2 linked regions of the Desulfobacula toluolica Tol2 genome follow. The protein of the gene in region 1 interacts with the protein of each later gene in a pairwise test. Links are inferred from orthologs where the notes say so. Each region holds a gene or a part of one and is shown on either strand. Other genes may lie near its edges.

Region 1 (4,507 bases):
ACGGAATTATCCTTTTTAAAGGCAATTCCTGGGATTTGTTCTAAATCTGAATTGGTTTTTAACGCTTCACACAGCAGTCCCATGCTGGTTTCACCTTCTCCTTGCAGCACAAAATCAACAGCGCTGCAATTTAATGTTTTTTCAGGAAACATTGTGGGATGATGGCCGCCCAATACGATTTTGCACTGCGGATAAAACTTTTTAATAATTTGAGCCGTTTTTAACGCCTGGTTGCAATAGGCTGTAAACAAAGATGAGATGCCAACTAAAAAGGGTTCTTTTTCCCTGATTTTTGTTCCGATATGTTCATAAGAGTATCCAAAATGCCTGAATTCATGGAACAGGGAAAACGCGGATACATCCTTTTGTCCATAAAAAGGTTTAAGATAGGAAAACTCTTCAGGATATTCAATTGTTTTTGATTTGCCGGTTGCAAGGGCATCAAGGATTTCAACATCAAATCCTCTTTTTTTGATACAGGCTGCAATGGAGGCAAGTCCGTAGGGCAGGGTTCTTTTTTTTGTCAGATAAAAATCTTCTATGGGCGGTTGAACCAGAATAACTTTTGATGGATTCATATCAAACCCGTCTATTTAACCTTTGGAAATTTAAGAATGAAAATCAGGGTTACAACAGGGATAAATGCTGAATAAAAAAGAACATTTTCAAGGCCGTAAATATCGGCCAGTTTGCCGACTATAGGCGACAATGCACCCCCAAGGCCATATGCAAACCCCATCATCAGGCTTGATACCATGGACCTGGATTTGGGGGCTAATTTTTGCGCCATTACCACTCCAAGGGGAAGTGATGCCAGAACCGCAAATCCGGCAAGAAAAGATCCGAGATAAACAAACTGGCCCGGAAGATAAAGATATAATAAAAGGGCCGGGGTCATAAAGGCATGGGAAACAAAAAAGATTTTTTTAAAATCCGTTCTGTCGGCCATCCAGCCTGCCAGAAGGCCGCTGAAAGTGCCTGCCAGAATAAACAGAGAAAAAATCAATCCCACGGAAACAAGATTATGGCCTTTGTCAGTCAGGTAAATGGGCATAAAGGTCATAAATGTTTGCCCGGTTACCGCCCGAAGAACCATCACCAGCCATATCAGGAAAATGGATTTGTATACTTTGCCAAGGGTATCTTTAATAGACCCGAAAAATCCCAGATGGGAAAGGTTCTCGCTGACGGGAACCGGCAGGTATTTGATACAGAACAGCAGAGCAAAGGCGCCTAAAACAAGAGTGTAGGGCATTTGTTCAAGGCCAAATCGACCCACATACCAAGTGATAAATACCGGGCCCAGTGCAAAGGCAAGGATTCCTCCTGTGTTGTAAATGGACAGGCAGAATCCTGTGCGGTTGCCGGCATATAGGGGCACCATGCCTGTTGTGGCTGGATGAAAAATTGATGACCCGATTGACCCTATGCAAAGAACCGTCATCAGTACCCAGAAATTTGGGGCAATGCCTGAAAACGGGATAAAGAAAAAGGCTAAAAAGAGTCCTGCAAGCACAAAGCTTCTGGTTTCATACCTGTCCGCAAGATATCCGGTTACAGGTTGTACAATAAAAGAAAGAAGCCTTATCATTCCGGTTATCAAGCCGACCTGGGCAAGGGTTAAATCCAGCTTGTCAACAAAAGCAGGCAATAACGGGGCAAAAAAGGAAGAATAAAAATCACCGGCAAAATGAATCAGGGTTAAGACAAAAATAATATTGTAATTAACCGTGTTATCATTGGATTTGATTTGGGTCATGGCGGCTAATGTTTTGTTCTGTTGATCGAGGCCTGAATCCAGCCCTCATGTTTAACAAATTGATCACAAAGACGATAGACTGCATAACAGGTTTTTAAAAGGCTTTGTGTATGGGTTGTGATTTTTTTCATTTTTATCCTTCACATATTCCTGTTACATATTCCGGCGTAACTTTGATATGGCTTTTGTGTAATTTTCAGTGTTGAAGATTGCAGATCCTGCAACAAAAGAGGTGGCACCTGCCTTGGAAACTTTGTTAATGGTATCTTTGTTGATTCCGCCATCCACCTGGATTATGGCCGTGGAATTTTTTTCTTTAAGCATGTTTGACAAGGCTTTTATTTTTTCAATACTGGATTCAATAAATTTTTGACCGCCAAATCCGGGATTCACGCTCATGATCAAAACAAAATCCAGCTGATCCACAACCCATTCAATTGAAGACAGAGGGGTTGCAGGATTTAATGCCACACCTGCCTTTACACCGAAGCTTTTGATCAGCTGAAGACTTCTGTGAAGATGAGTGCAGGCTTCGGCATGAACGGAAATGTAATGGGCTCCTGCTTTGGCAAACTCAGGGATGATCAAATCCGGTTTTTCAATCATTAGATGCACGTCAAGGATCAGATCCGAAGCTCGTTCGCATGCCTCGACAATGATTGGGCCATAGGTGATGTTGGGTACAAATTGTCCATCCATGACATCAATATGTATCCAGTCTGCACCGGCTTTTTTAATTTGGATTAATTCGTCACCCAGTCGGGTGAAATCGGCTGATAAAATTGAAGGGGCGATGATTCCCATAAGATACTGTCTCCTGCGTCAATGTCCTCTTTCCAAGGATCAATAATAATTGTTTTTTCCAGGGTTTGATCAATAAATATGTTCACCCTGGTTTTAATTGCCGGGGGAACTAAAATGTTAATGTCTTCACCTGGTTTCATATATTCATTGTAAAGATTTATTATAGGTCCGAACATGTCGGTTTCAACCCTGACATGCTGTTTTAATATGCCGGGACTCAGAGAATGGGTCAAAAGGATAAGGCTGTTTAATTTGTCCGGTGACATATGCCTGCCTTTTTCCAGAGCGTTGACAACAAGGGTTATGGGCGTATTTGCAGTCACATGGCTGCCGGCGTGTGGGGTTGAAGATAAAATAATTCCCCAATCCTGATGAGGATCCACGTTTGATATGATTTGAGAAATATCAAGATGAAGATTTTCAATGACAGCCGATGCTTTTTCAAGACGTAATCGTGTTATGTCCGGCATGATCACGGCCACAGGATTGATACCCCGGCTGATCAGCAGATCACAGGAAGAGCCTTTCAAAGCCGTGGAAAAAGGTTCCGGATAATGTGCAATGACACATTCATTTTTGGTTTTTAAAGAATAAGTAAAAGAGACATGCCCTTTTTTAAATTCGTTTTTTTCAAGAAGGATCAGGGCCTGTTTAAGGGGGATTTGCCTTAAATCCGGAATAATATTTTCTTTTGCCCCCTTTGAAATATAAATAATTATATCTCTGCCTTTTTTTATGGTAGACCCCGGCTGAGGGTCCTGGGAGATGACAGCATACCTGGGAACGGCATCATCATACCGGGAGCCGTAAAGTTTTGCATTTAATCCCATGTTGGTGAGGGTTTCCAACACATAAATAATGTTTTTGCCTGTTAATTGGGGCAAAACAATTTCATCCGCGCTCTGGGTAAAAAGGCGTATCGAGTAAAAGCCAATGGTGCCTGCAATGGAAAATGCCAACAGGAAAATAAAACAATATTTTAAAATCGATTTCACTTAAGATCTGGATTTCCTCTTTAAGCGGGCCGCAAAAAAACCATCCATATTGTTTGTGTCGGGATATGTTTTTAAAAATTTGTCCCGGGTCATTAACCTGGAATATTTGTTGGATTTAAAATGGGTATCAATTGAAAAATCTTTTCTTTTATTTAAAAAGGTGTGGATAACCTCTTCATTTTCTTCTCTTTCACACGAACAGACGGCATAGACAAGAATCCCCCCCGGTTTGACGAGATTGGCTGCTGCATTGAGCATTTTTTTTTGTTTTGCCGCAAGCCGTGCAATATCATTTTTTGAGCGCTTCCATTTAGCATCTGGATTCCGCCGCAGTACGCCAAGCCCTGTGCAGGGAGCATCTATCAGGACACGGTCAAAATAAAAGTCAAAATCCTTGATAGAGGTTTTTAGCAAATTTATTGGTTTTGTCCGGATAATCTCAATACCCAGTTTTTTTGCATCTGATTCAAGGAATTCAAGTTTTTTGGGTTCCACATCCGCTGCGATAATTATTCCCTTGTTTTCCATTAGCTGGGCAATGTGGCCGGTTTTTCCCCCAAGGCCGGCACAGGCATCCAGAATTTTTTCTCCGGGTCTGGGTGCCAATAACTGTGTGACAATCTGTGCGGCTTCATCCTGGATTTGAAACAATCCAAGTTTAAATGCTTCAAATTCCCGGATGAGTATACTGGGGTTGGTAAAACTGACTCCCTGATCTGCATATTCAGTCAACTCAATGTTTTTTGCGACTAAAGAAAGTTTTTGGGCAAGAGATTGCCTGTCAATTTTCAATGTGTTGGTTCGAAGGGTAATCGGAGGAATCGTATTGATCTGTCGGCAAAGCAAGCTTGATTTTTCAAATCCAAAAGCATGGTTCCATTTTCCGGACAGCCATAAGGGCAAAGAATATTGGATGGAAATAAATTTTGCCGGTTCCGCCTTTGGGTCA
Region 2 (3,748 bases), 360 kb from region 1 along the record:
CAGTTATTCATATAGTTTTTTAAAGTTCTCTATGCGCCTGTCAAGATCGTCAACCTGTCTGGAATTCTCATCCAACGAATCAGGCTCATTTTTTGGATATAAACGCTTAATATGATCAATATCAAACAAAGAAAGAGAAAAGTTTGATTTCAAATCAATCTTGTTCACCTCAATCGTTGTAAACAATTGATTGTCCAAAAAAATATAAACCTGCTTTGGATACCAGGTTTTGCTAACCTGCTGCCAATTAATATAAAAAAATTCAACAATCCAGCCGTTTTTTTCAACCACATATTTTACGGGCAAAAAAGATTCTTTTTCTATCCAGAGCCCGGCAAAGGGGCTATCTTTTGTCAAGGGTCTGCCAATGACATAGCAAACGGTATCATTAAATCTTTGAAAAGATACTTTATCTATATCAATTCCTGCCAGAACAAGCTGCTTTAAAAGAGTTTCATGGTTCCGGTAAAGCAGAATATCCGTATACATATCAAGCAGCGGTTTATCATTGGAAATGATAACTCCATTCATCACTTTGATACATTCGAAATCAGATTCAACACTGAAACTTTTCATGGCATCTGAAATAATTTCAGATCTGAACCGGTTGGGATATCGATAAATCAGCCTTTCTTTTAATTGCTGAACACCTTTTTGCGTATCTTTGTAATTTAAAACCTTTTTGTTCTGATAAACTTCAATGCCGACCGGCTGTTTGATCTTTTTTACAACCAGATTCAGCAGGTGAGGCGTTTGGGGCACAAACGCTTCACCCACACCTGACAGCAGGATTAAAAACAGCACAAAAAAGCCTACAAAAAATCTTTTTTTCATAACCTGAGGGTCACAATATATATATTAAAATCAGACAAAAAGATTTTCAGGAAACAATGCACTATCTCCCAGTTGTTCTTCAATCCTGATTAGCTGGTTGTATTTGGCCACCCTGTCACTTCTGGACATGGACCCTGTTTTTATCTGCCCGGAATTTATACCAACTGCAAGATCTGCGATAAAAGAATCTTCGGTTTCTCCTGATCTATGGGAAACAACCGTTGTATAACCGGATTCTTTTGCCATCTGAATGGTATCCAGGGTTTCCGTAAGGGTTCCGATCTGGTTCAACTTTATCAGGATTGAATTGCCGATTCCCTTTTCAATTCCTTTTTTAAAGATATCCGGATTTGTCACAAAAATATCATCTCCAACGATCTGTATGGAATTTCCAAGCCTTTCGGTCATAAGTCCCCATGAATCCCAATCCCCTTCTGCAAGCCCGTCTTCTATGGAGTATAATGGATATTTTTCAATTAATTTTTCATAATAATCAATCAACTCCACAGCTGAAAGTTCACGGTCTTCCGACTGGAAAATATATTTGCCATCCCGATAAAATTCCGAAGCTGCTGCATCAAGGGCAATTCCTATATCCTTACCCGGCCTGTACCCGGCAGCTTCTATGGCATTGATAATATATTCCAATGCTTCTTCATTGGATTTAAGATTCGGAGCAAACCCGCCCTCGTCCCCGACAGCAGTTGAAAGGCCTTCACCCTTTAAAATTTTTGCCAGATGGTGAAAGGTTTCTGCTCCCATCCGGACTGCTTCGGTAATGGAATCAGCTCCAAAAGGAAGAATCATGAATTCTTGTATATCCAAATTATTCGGGGCATGAGCCCCTCCATTGATAACATTCATCATGGGAACTGGCAGCACTCTGGCATTAATACCGCCCAGATGCTGATACAAAGGAATCTCACAGGCTTGGGCTGCAGCCCTTGCCGCTGCCATGGATACGCCCAAAATGGCATTGGCACCAAGTCTTGACTTGTTTTCAGTACCGTCAATATCAATCATGGTTCTGTCAAGGCCAGCCTGATCCATGGCATCATACCCAATAATTTCAGGTGCAATAACCTCATTGACATTGGCAACCGCGTTTAAAACACCCTTGCCTAAAAACCGGCTTTCAGAGTTGTCCCGAAGTTCCAAAGCTTCCCTTGTGCCGGTTGAGGCACCGGATGGAACCGCTGCCCTGCCAGTTGCACCGCAGGCTAAAACAACATCCACTTCAACTGTTGGATTCCCTCTGGAATCAAGGATCTCCCTTGCCCTGACATCAATTAATTCCGTCATTTTGCTCCCCTATCCTAAAATTTATTTTTTTATTATGAGTTTTAAAAATTTCATGATTTTTTCCGCACCCATTAATAGCAATATCCCTTCTGACATTCAAGGGCTATTCTCAAATTCTTTACCATGATTTTTAACTGCTAAAACTTCTCAAGTCACCTGATTAAACTATCCCTATACGGGTGGCCGAAATTCTTATCAAGCCTCCTTTTTTTGATAACCAGTGAAAGTTATTTAACCTTCTGTCGTTTTATGATAATCAAAAAAAATGATAATCAAATCCAATGAGATCCATTGTCCCTTATGCAGAAGTAAAAATTTGAATTCATTTTTCAAAGACAAAAAAAGAATCTACCTGCGCTGTTTTTATTGCAAGCTGGTCTTTGTTCCAAAGCAATATTGGATTAATGCCGAAAATGAAAAAAAAAATTATGATTTGCATAAAAACGATGCAAATGATCAAGGCTATCGACAATTTCTGTCTCGATTAAGCACCCCGCTATTGGAAAAGGTAAATTCAAAACAACAAGGATTGGATTTTGGTTGCGGTCCGGGTCCAACCCTGTCGGTCATTTTAGAAGAGCAAGGCATTCAGACGAATCTTTATGATCCATTTTACCACAATGATCCTTCGGTGTTTTATAAAAAGTATGATTTCATTACTGCCACGGAAGTAGTGGAACATCTGCATGATCCATATACGGAATTTACCACCTTGTTCAAGATGTTAAAAAAAGGCGGATGGCTGGGGATTATGACCAAGCTTGTGATCAATAAAACCGCTTTCAGTCAATGGCATTATATTCGCGACATGACACATATCTGCTTTTATAGCCGGAGTACCTTTGAGTACATAGCGCAACGCTTCAATGCCGACCTCAACTTTATCTCAAAGGATGTGATATTGCTTAATAAAAAATAGGTATTTGACTTTAATATTGTTTTTGATCAAGGAAAGAAGCTTAAGCAAAATCAAAGGCCTTGTATAACAATAAAAAGGCCTTTGAAGTGAATAATTTAATTCTTAATCAAATGTTTTAAAACCAAGCCAGTATCAATTTCCTGCCATCATTGCTGCCACATCTTCCTCCGGGGTCGTTATGGGTTTAATATCAAATTTTTCAACAAGAGCATTGGCAATTCCCGAAGACAAAAAACCCGGAAGTGTGGGCCCCAGACGAATACCCTTAACACCTAACGACAGCAATGCCAAAAGAACCAGTACAGCCTTTTGTTCATACCAGGCAATATCGAATGAAATGGGAAGATCACTTATATCCTCAAGGCCAAAAGCCTTCTGAAGCTCCATGGCAATCACGGCAAGAGAGTAGCAATCATTGCACTGCCCTGCATCCAACACCCGTGGAATACCGCCGATATCCCCCAGATCAAGCTTTATATATTTATATTTTGCACAACCTGCAGTCAGGATAACGGCATCTTTTGGCAATGCTTTTGCAACTTGTGTGTAATACTCCCTGGTTTTATGTCTGCCATCGCAACCGCCCATGACAATAAAGCGCTTGATGGCACCCGATTTAACCGCTTCAATAATTTTATCCGCAAGGGCCATAACCTGGTTATGACCGAAACCGCCCGTAATCTGACCTGTTTC

Evidence for each region. The genes of interacting proteins can lie anywhere in the genome.
Region 2: the proteins of rpe (region 1) and eno interact in binary tests that used the Escherichia coli proteins (3 or more experiments, as listed by UniProt). The link is inferred for Desulfobacula toluolica Tol2 from one-to-one orthologs.

The regions. Positions count from the first base shown.
Region 1 is NC_018645.1:1,753,846-1,758,352, forward strand. Bases 739-3,737 are described here. They hold rpe (ribulose-phosphate 3-epimerase), read right to left. Parts: upstream 2,564-3,737; coding sequence 1,913-2,563; downstream 739-1,912. Other genes in these bases: TOL2_RS08000 (MFS transporter), read right to left, coding at 739-1,759; TOL2_RS25755 (hypothetical protein), read right to left, coding at 1,765-1,890; TOL2_RS08010 (PASTA domain-containing protein), read right to left, coding at 2,503-3,558; rsmB (16S rRNA (cytosine(967)-C(5))-methyltransferase RsmB), read right to left, coding at 3,559-3,737. Also shown: TOL2_RS07995 (B12-binding domain-containing radical SAM protein), read right to left, coding at 1-578; more of TOL2_RS08000, read right to left, coding at 590-738; more of rsmB, read right to left, coding at 3,738-4,507. UniProt on the Escherichia coli protein: Catalyzes the reversible epimerization of D-ribulose 5-phosphate to D-xylulose 5-phosphate.
Region 2 is NC_018645.1:2,111,291-2,115,038, reverse strand. What follows is about bases 1-2,994. They hold eno (phosphopyruvate hydratase), read right to left. Parts: upstream 2,137-2,994; coding sequence 865-2,136; downstream 1-864. Other genes in these bases: TOL2_RS09705 (class I SAM-dependent methyltransferase), read left to right, coding at 2,402-2,994; TOL2_RS09715 (hypothetical protein), read right to left, coding at 4-834. Outside these bases: more of TOL2_RS09705, read left to right, coding at 2,995-3,055; hcp (hydroxylamine reductase), read right to left, coding at 3,188-3,748. UniProt on the Escherichia coli protein: Catalyzes the reversible conversion of 2-phosphoglycerate (2-PG) into phosphoenolpyruvate (PEP). It is essential for the degradation of carbohydrates via glycolysis.